Regions from separate parts of the Neisseria sp. P0008.S002 genome, predicted to be linked through region 1. Evidence: predicted binding sites of a transcription regulator. Region 1 holds the regulator's gene; the other holds the start of a gene.
The links. The regulator FNR, encoded in region 1, switches genes on or off when oxygen is low (the NO sensors DNR and NnrR bind a similar motif). The targets are predictions, from matches to a motif close to TTGATNNNNATCAA.
Positions count from the first base shown of each region.

Region 2: the regulator FNR is predicted to act here: its motif matches at 2,643-2,656, upstream of ACTHSA_RS07795 (cytochrome-c peroxidase).

Region 1 covers NZ_JBQCUY010000002.1:266,196-270,317, forward strand. Annotated here, with positions in the region: gene hemN (oxygen-independent coproporphyrinogen III oxidase) at 1-935, opposite strand, end outside; gene fnr (fumarate/nitrate reduction transcriptional regulator Fnr) at 1,098-1,832, shown strand; gene ACTHSA_RS03185 (CysB family HTH-type transcriptional regulator) at 1,919-2,869, opposite strand; gene ACTHSA_RS03190 (OmpA family protein) at 3,312-4,073, shown strand.
Region 2 covers NZ_JBQCUY010000006.1:21,901-26,022, reverse strand. Annotated here, with positions in the region: gene ACTHSA_RS07810 (methyltransferase) at 1-386, shown strand, start outside; gene ACTHSA_RS07805 (BolA family protein) at 532-780, opposite strand; gene ACTHSA_RS07800 (FKBP-type peptidyl-prolyl cis-trans isomerase) at 906-1,235, opposite strand; gene ACTHSA_RS07795 (cytochrome-c peroxidase) at 1,375-2,550, opposite strand; gene efeU (iron uptake transporter permease EfeU) at 2,932-3,765, shown strand; gene efeO (iron uptake system protein EfeO) at 3,778-4,122, shown strand, end outside.

The sequences.
Region 1 (4,122 bases):
TCGTCGTCAGGTTTGGCAAAGTGGTCCATGCCAATGAAAACGTAGCCGCGCTCAGTCAGGGTTTGGACGCAATATTGCAGCATATCGAGTTTTTCTTCGCTGCCGGGAACGACATTGGTGTCGATACGGCGTTGCGGTTTGAAGATATGCGGCAGGTGGGCGTAGTGGTAGAGGGCGAGGCGGTCAGGGTCAAGCGACAAGACCGTGTCGATGGTGGTTTTGATGCTTTCGGTGTTTTGGTGCGGCAGGCCGTAAATCAAATCGACACTGACGGATTTGAACCCTGCTTCGCGGGCGGCATCGATGACTTCTTTGGTTTCTTCGTAACTTTGGATACGGTTGACGGCTGCCTGCACTTTAGGATCGAAGTCTTGAATGCCGACACTCATGCGGTTGAAACCGAGTTTGCCCAGTTTGAGGACGGTTTTGCGGCTGACTTTGCGCGGGTCGATTTCGATGGAGTATTCGCCGTTGGGGATGAGCTGGAAGTATTTGCGGATCATTTCGAAGACGCGTTCGAGTTGGTCGTCGCTTAGGAATGTCGGCGTGCCGCCGCCGAAGTGGAGTTGCGCAAGCTGGTGTCGTCCGCCTAAATGCGGTGCCAGCAACTCCATTTCTTTTTCCAGATACTGGATATAGGCATCGGCACGGCTTTTGTCTTTGGTAATGATTTTGTTGCAGCCGCAGTAGTAGCAGATGGTATTGCAGAAGGGGATGTGGATGTAGAGTGAAAGGGGTTTGTTGAGCGCGCCCATGTTACGCAGGTTTAAAGCTTGGATATATTCGGCTTCTTTAAAGCCTTCATGGAAGCGGTCGGCGGTCGGATAGGATGTATAACGTGGACCGCTTGATGGCAAACTGGCAATCAATTCGCGGTCGAATTCCGGTAATTCATTGTTTGTGTTAGTGTTATTTGAGATAGGGATGATTTTCATGGTCGGGGCTTGTAGTATGAAGTAAGGAAATTAGGGAAAATTTTAGTCAAAATTTCGATAGTTTGGTAGAATGCCTCATAATGATATGCCAACTTTGACATGGGTCAATAGTTATTCGGCTTCATCAGGGATTGAGAGAACTAAGCAAATTAAAGGTGCGTTATGGCCACACACAATGCAACACATCAAATGAAAACCTTGTGTTCCACATGTTCTTTACGCGAGCTGTGTTTGCCTGTCGGACTGATGCCTAACGAATTTTCACAATTAGACGCGGTTATCCGTCAAAGCCGCCGTCTGAAAAAAGGTGAATACCTGTTCCGTGCCGGCGAGCCGTTTACCTCTTTATTTGCCATCCGTGCGGGCTTCTTTAAGACAACAGTTGCCAGCCAAGATGGACGAGATCAGGTAACCGGCTTTTTTATGTCGGGCGAGCTGATCGGTATGGATGGGATTTGTTCCCATATTCACAGCTGTGATGCTGTGGCTTTGGAAGACAGCGAGGTATGCGAGCTTCCGTTTACACATATTGAAGAACTTGGTCAGGATATTCCCAGCCTCCGTTCTCACTTTTTCCGCTTGATGAGCCGCGAAATTGTCCGAGATCAGGGCGTTATGCTGCTTTTGGGCAATATGCGCGCTGAAGAGCGATTGGCAGCATTCTTACTCAATCTGTCTCAGCGTCTCTATTCACGAGGTTTTGCCGCCAATGATTTTATCTTGCGGATGTCGCGTGAGGAAATCGGCAGCTATTTGGGGCTGAAACTGGAAACAGTCAGCCGCACCTTGTCTAAATTCCATCATGAAGGCTTGATTTCTGTTGAACACAAGCACATCAAAATCTTAGATGCGACAACCTTGAAGAAAATGGTTTCTGGTTGTTCGCACGCTATCTGAATCTTAGGCCGTCTGAAATATTTCAGACGGCCTTTTTAACAAGAATTAAAGAATAATTGTTAAGTTACGCAAGTTATAGTCAGATATTAAATTGAAAAATCTTCAACAACCGGCGTGTACAGAATGCGGTCGACTACTTCTCTGGTCAGTTTCGGTGCAAACATCTGGATAAAGTCATACGCGTAACCGCGCAGGTAGGTATCGGTGCGTAAGGCTATCCAAGTGGGTGATGGTTCAAATAAGTGTGCCGCATCAATCAGCTGTAAATCTTGATCGACCGCAGGATCGTACGCCATTTTCGCCATTAAACCAACGCCCAAGCCTAAGCGGACATACGTCTTCAATACATCTGTATCGGCAGCCGATAAGGCAACATCAGGTTGCTCAATATGCGCTTTATTAAATGTACGCGCAATGCTGCTGCCGGAATTAAAAGCAAATTCGTAAGTAACTAGCGGAAAAGAAGCTAAATCTTCAAGGCTTAAAGGATTGCGGCAGTCCAAAAGAGGGTGATCGTGCGGAACAATCACGGCATGGTTCCATTCGTAGCAGGGTAGTTTGCCCAACTCGGGGTGATCGTCAATGCGTTCGGTAATAATTGCCAAATCTGCTTCTCCGCTGCTGACCATTTGGGCAATGGCAGAAGGGCTGCCTTGTTTGATGGTCAAATTGACTTTAGGGTAGTTTTTGACAAATTCCGCAACGATTTTGGGCAAAGCATAGCGCGCCTGGGTATGCGTTGTCGCGATGGTTAGCGAGCCGCTGTCGTGATCGGTAAACTCGCTGCCGATATTTTTAATGTTTTGTACATCACGCAAAATCCGTTCCGAAATCTCTAATACGGCTTTGCCCGGTTGCGAAACGGAAACCACACGTTTGCCGCTGCGGATAAAAATTTGGATACCCAATTCTTCTTCAAGCAGGCGGATTTGTTTGGAAATGCCGGGCTGGGATGTAAAAAGCGCATCGGCAGCCTCGGAGACATTCAGATTGTGCCGGTAAACTTCAAGGGCGTAACGTAATTGTTGCAGTTTCATGGTAGTAGTACCGAATACGTTGTTATTGTGGATTTTGTGCGACAAACGGCATGTAATTTAACATATTTTGCCCAGTTTTGCCCCGAGTTTTGAAAATGGTTGTTTTTAATGAAAATATCTTTTAATGATATGAAAACAGGAAATTCAGGAAAGAAGAGGGAAAGGGGTTTTGTTGTTTTTGTACAACTTTAGGTAGGTGAATTGTCTGATTTTGCCCTAAATTAATGACACAAGATTGATTTTTCGGCATGATTAACTACTAGGAAGCAGGCACTTCATGATTGTTTGAAGGCATCGAGTATTGACAGTTTGCCTTGCGCTTCTTTATAGTGCAACCTGATATATCCGATTTGCCGCTGTTTTGATACTGCGGCCTGTATATTGGTACTTTGCAGCGGTTGCTTTCCTAGTCCGCCGCATAACAATTTGATGAGGGAATAAAATGACCAAACAGCTGAAATTAAGCGCATTGTTCGTTGCCTTGGTTGCCTCTGGCACCGCTATGGCCAGCGAAGCGCACACCAAACACGGTTACACCGTAAGCAGCCAATCTCAAGAAATCGTCCGTAACAACTACGGCGAATGCTGGAAAAACAGCTACTTCGACAAAGCTACCGAAGGCCGTGTTGAATGTGGTGACCGCGAAGCAGTTGCTCCTGTACAACAAGCTCCTGAGTATGTTGATGAAACTGTTTCCCTGTCTTCTAAAACTCTGTTCGGCTTCGACAAAGACAACCTGCGTCCTGAAGCTCAAGAGAACCTGAACGCTTTGGCTCAACGCCTGAGCAACGAAAGCGTACAAACTGTACGTGTTGAAGGTCACACTGACTTCATGGGTTCTGAGCAATACAACCAAGCTCTGTCTGAGCGTCGTGCCAACGTAGTTGCTAACTACTTGGTAGGTCGTGGCGTTGCTTCTAGCAAAATCTCTGCAGTAGGTCTGGGCGAATCTCAAGCTCAAATGACTGCTACTTGTGAAGCTGAAGTTGCTAAACTGGGCAAAAAAGTTTCTAAAGCTAAGAAACGTGCTGCTCTTATCGCTTGTATCGAGCCTGACCGCCGCGTTGATGTTAAAATCCGCAGCGTGGTTACTCGTCAAGTTGCTCCAGGTCAAACTATCGAAGGTCAAGGCGAATTGCCTGCTACTGATGAAGGTTGGATCCCAGCTCCTTACAATGGCGTTCACGGTTACGCTAAACCTTAATCGGTTTTTGAAAAATGCCCTGCATATTGCAGGGCATTTTTTTATGGTT
Region 2 (4,122 bases), on a different contig from region 1:
ACTTTGGCCGCGACAGCCTGAGCGAGCTGACAGGCCGTCTGAACCATGAAGGCATCGAATGCGAAGCGCCCACGCTGATTGATATGCACGACTTGGGCGATATGCTCGCCGACAACGGCTTTTACGATCCGGTAACCGACACGGCCAAGCTTGAGTTGAGCTATAAAAAAGCCGGGACGTTTTGGCAGGACATGGAAACCTTGGGATTGTGGAATGCATTGAAGTTCAGCAGTCCGCAAGCGGCAAAGGAATGTGTGGATAAGATTTTTGCCAACGAAGGCCGTCTGAACATCACGCTTGAAACCGTGTACGGCCATGCCGTGAAGAAATTGGTGTTGCCTCAAGGGGAGAATGTGGTGCAGTTTTTCCCGAAACGGCAGGGCTAGTTTGGCGGTTGTGGCGGTAGGGTTTACACCGCGATTGCGTATTTTCGAATGCGGTTTGGCGTTTGTATTGATTGCCTGCGCTGTTTAATATGTATGAAAAAGGCCGTCTGAAAAGTTTTCAGACGGCCTTTTGTTTGATTCCAAATTAAGCCTGTTTGGCAGCCCATTCGGCCGGAGTGGCGGCAACGGAAATCGACAGTGCGTGCAATTCGTTGCTTTCGAGTTGTGGCTTGAGGCCATCTTTAATCAGGCGGTGGCGGGCGAGGCGGGCTTTGCCTTCAAATGAGGAGGAAACGATGACGGCGAAGAAGTGATGGCCGTCGCCTTCGACTTCGACGTGTTCGCAAGGGGTAACGCCTTCAATCAGGGTTTTGACTTGTTCGGGTAAAAGCATGGGGGTTCCTTGGGAAATGGTTTGCTTGTAAAAGAGGGCATTATACCGAATCTTGATAAAACAGGCCGTCTGAAAAACCAAACTTCGGGTTTCAGACGGCCTCGGTCTTTGGGAGCGTCAAATGCTTATTCGTACACTTTCAGCAGCTCGACTTCAAAAATCAAAGTTGCGTGCGGAGGAATCACACCGCCGGCACCGTGTGCGCCGTAGCCCATTTCGGAAGGAATGGTCAGCTTGCGTTTGCCGCCTTCTTTCATGCCGCCGAAGCCTTCGTCCCAACCTTTAATCACTTGGCCGACGCCCAGAGTGATGGTCAGCGGTTGACGGCGGTCGAGGCTGGAGTCGAATTTGGTACCGTCTTCCAACCAGCCGGTGTAATGTACGGTGATTTCTTTGCCTTTGACGGCTTCTTTGCCGTGGCCTTCTTGCAAGTCTTCAATAATCAGGCTCATGATGTTCCTTTCGGATGTATGGTGAAAATCGGCTCAAGATTACCATATTGTGCGCAATCGTGAAACAAAGCCGCCCATATGGCCGGTAGCAAAAAGGCCGTCTGAAACGGATTTTCAGACGGCCTTTGTTTTATGCTAACCCTTATTTGTTGTCAGGTTGGGATTTGACATCGTGGGAGACGGGCAGCTCAGGCATGGTTCGGGCAGACTCTGGAACATTGCCGGAGAGGGCTTTCAAGAAGGCAACGATGTTTTCAGTGTCTTCCGGAGCCAAGGTTTTACCCAATTGCGCTTTTGCCATGATGTTGACGGCTTTATCCAGTTCCCAAACGCTGCCGTTGTGGAAGTATGGGTAGGTGCGTTCGACGTTTCTCAAGCCGGGAACGCGGAAGAAGAATTCGTCTTCGGCTTTTTTGGTTACGTCCGCACGGCCTTTGTCGTGTTTAGGATCGTCGATGTGTTTCCAGTAAGGACCGTCCACCAAGCCGAATTTTTGGAACATGGTACCGCCCAAGTTGACGCCGTTGTGACAAGCGATACAGCCGTTGTCCATAAATGCGCGTACGCCTTTGCGTTCTTGTTCGTTCAGGGCCGATACGTTGCCTTTCAGGTAGTCGTCCCAACGGGTCGGGGTCAGCAGGGTACGTTCAAACGCGCCCAATGCGGTGGTGATGTTTTTTAAGGAAACCGCACCGTCTTCAGGGAATGCGGCTTTGAATTTTTCTTGGTATTCAGGGATACCGGCGATTTTGGCGGCGGCATCGGCTTCGGTAACGTTGGCCATTTCAACCGGGTTGAGCAATGGGCCGCCGGCTTGTTCTTCCACATCGGCTGCACGGCCGTCCCAGAATTGGCTGCCCAACAAGGCGGCATTCAGGGCAGTTGGGGAGTTACGGCCGCCGAATTGGCTTTTGTGGCCCGCGCTGGTCGGCATGTTGTCTACGCCGGCAGTTGCCAAGTTGTGGCAAGAGTTACAGCTGACGGTGTTGCCTTTGGACAGGCGGTTTTCGTACCAAAGTTGTTGGCCGAGTTTGACCTGTTCTTCGGTAAACGGACGGACTTTTTGCATTTCGGCTAAGTCAGGCAAAGGTTTGAACGTAGCTTGCGCGCGTTCCAACAGGGCTTTATCTTCGGCAGAAATATCGGCGGAATTTTGAGGGGCCGAAACGGCGGTGGTGCTTGCGGCAGCATCGGCAGCGCTCGCGGCAGAAGCCGCTTGAGGGGTTTCGGTTGTTTGAGCCGTTTTCTCGCCGCAGGCGGTCAGCGCGGCAGAAACGGCCAAAGCCAAAGCGATTTGGTGGAGTTTTAAACGTGGCATAGGAGGGTTCCTTTGTTATGCGTTTGTTATGTAATGGATTGCTGATTGCACCAGCAAAATGCCAACTATAAAAGATAAGGCGGTTTTAATTTTTGTTGTAAATCAACCTTTTAAATTTGATAAATTTTGAAAATATCACTGATAGGGAAATTTATACTATGGAACTTTTTTATTATTTATTTACAATTAGTTACTGTTTTTAAGGCCGTCTGAAAAAATAAAATTCAGACGGCCTTTTAATTTTTATTGATTACGTCCGTTATCTTCTTTTAAAAAATCTTAAGAAATATGGGGTTATTAAAAAATGAAAATAATTTGCGTTATTAAACATAAAGCGTTATAAATGCGTTAATAAATGAACGTTTCACTTTAGAGTTTTTTATGCTGATTGCTTTATTGATTATGCTGCGCGAGGGCATCGAAGCCGCCCTGATCGTCGGTATTGTTGCCAGTTTTTTGAAACAGTCGGGACACAGCGAGCTGATGCCGAAGGTTTGGCTGGGCGTGTTTTTGGCTTCGGTCATGTGTTTGGGCATCGGTTACGGCATCCATTCGGCAACGGGCGAGATTCCGCAGAAGGAACAGGAATTAGTGGTCGGCGTCATCGGCCTGGTGGCCGTGGCCATGCTGACGTACATGATTTTGTGGATGAAAAAGGCCGCGCGTTCGATGAAACAGCATCTTCAGGATTCTGTTCAGTCGGCCTTGAACCGCGGCAGCGGCCAGGGTTGGGCCTTGGTCGGCATGGCGTTTTTGGCCGTGGCGCGCGAAGGTTTGGAGAGCGTGTTTTTCTTGCTGGCCGTGTTCCAGCAAAGCCCGACGTGGTCTATGCCGATAGGCGCGGTGTTGGGGCTGTTGGTGGCAGTTGTCATCGGTACGCTGATTTATCAGGGCGGTATGCGCCTGAACTTGGCGAAGTTTTTCCGTTGGACGGGCGCGTTTCTGATTGTGGTGGCGGCCGGTCTGCTGGCCGGTTCGTTTCGCGCGCTGCATGAGGCCGGCGTATGGAATGTGATGCAGGATATTGCTTTCGACACATCGAAATATTTGCATGAAGACAGCCCTTTAGGCGTGCTGCTCGGCGGTTTCTTCGGCTATACCGACCACCCAACCGAAGGCGAAGTCCTGATTTGGCTGCTGTATCTGGTTCCCGTCATGATTTGGTTTTTGCGCGGCAGCGCGCCGGCAAAAACGTTAACTAAATTAACTAAATAAGAAGGAAGTAAAATGAAAAAATTCAATCTGACTGCTTTGTCTGTAATGCTGGCTCTGGGTTTGACTGCGTGTCAGCCGCCTGAAGCCGAAAAAGCCGCGCCTGCCGCTTCAGGTGCATCCGCTGCCGCCAATGCCGACGGTTCGGTCAATATCGGTGTGAACGATACTGCCTGCGAACCGATGGAATTGACCGTCCCCAGCGGCCAAGTCGTGTTCAACATCAAAAACGACAGCGGCCGCAAGCTGGAATGGGAAATCCTGAAAGGCGTGATGGTGGTGGACGAGCGTGAAAACATCGCCCCGGGTTTATCCGACAAAATGACCGTTACCCTACTGCCGGGCGAATACGAAATGACT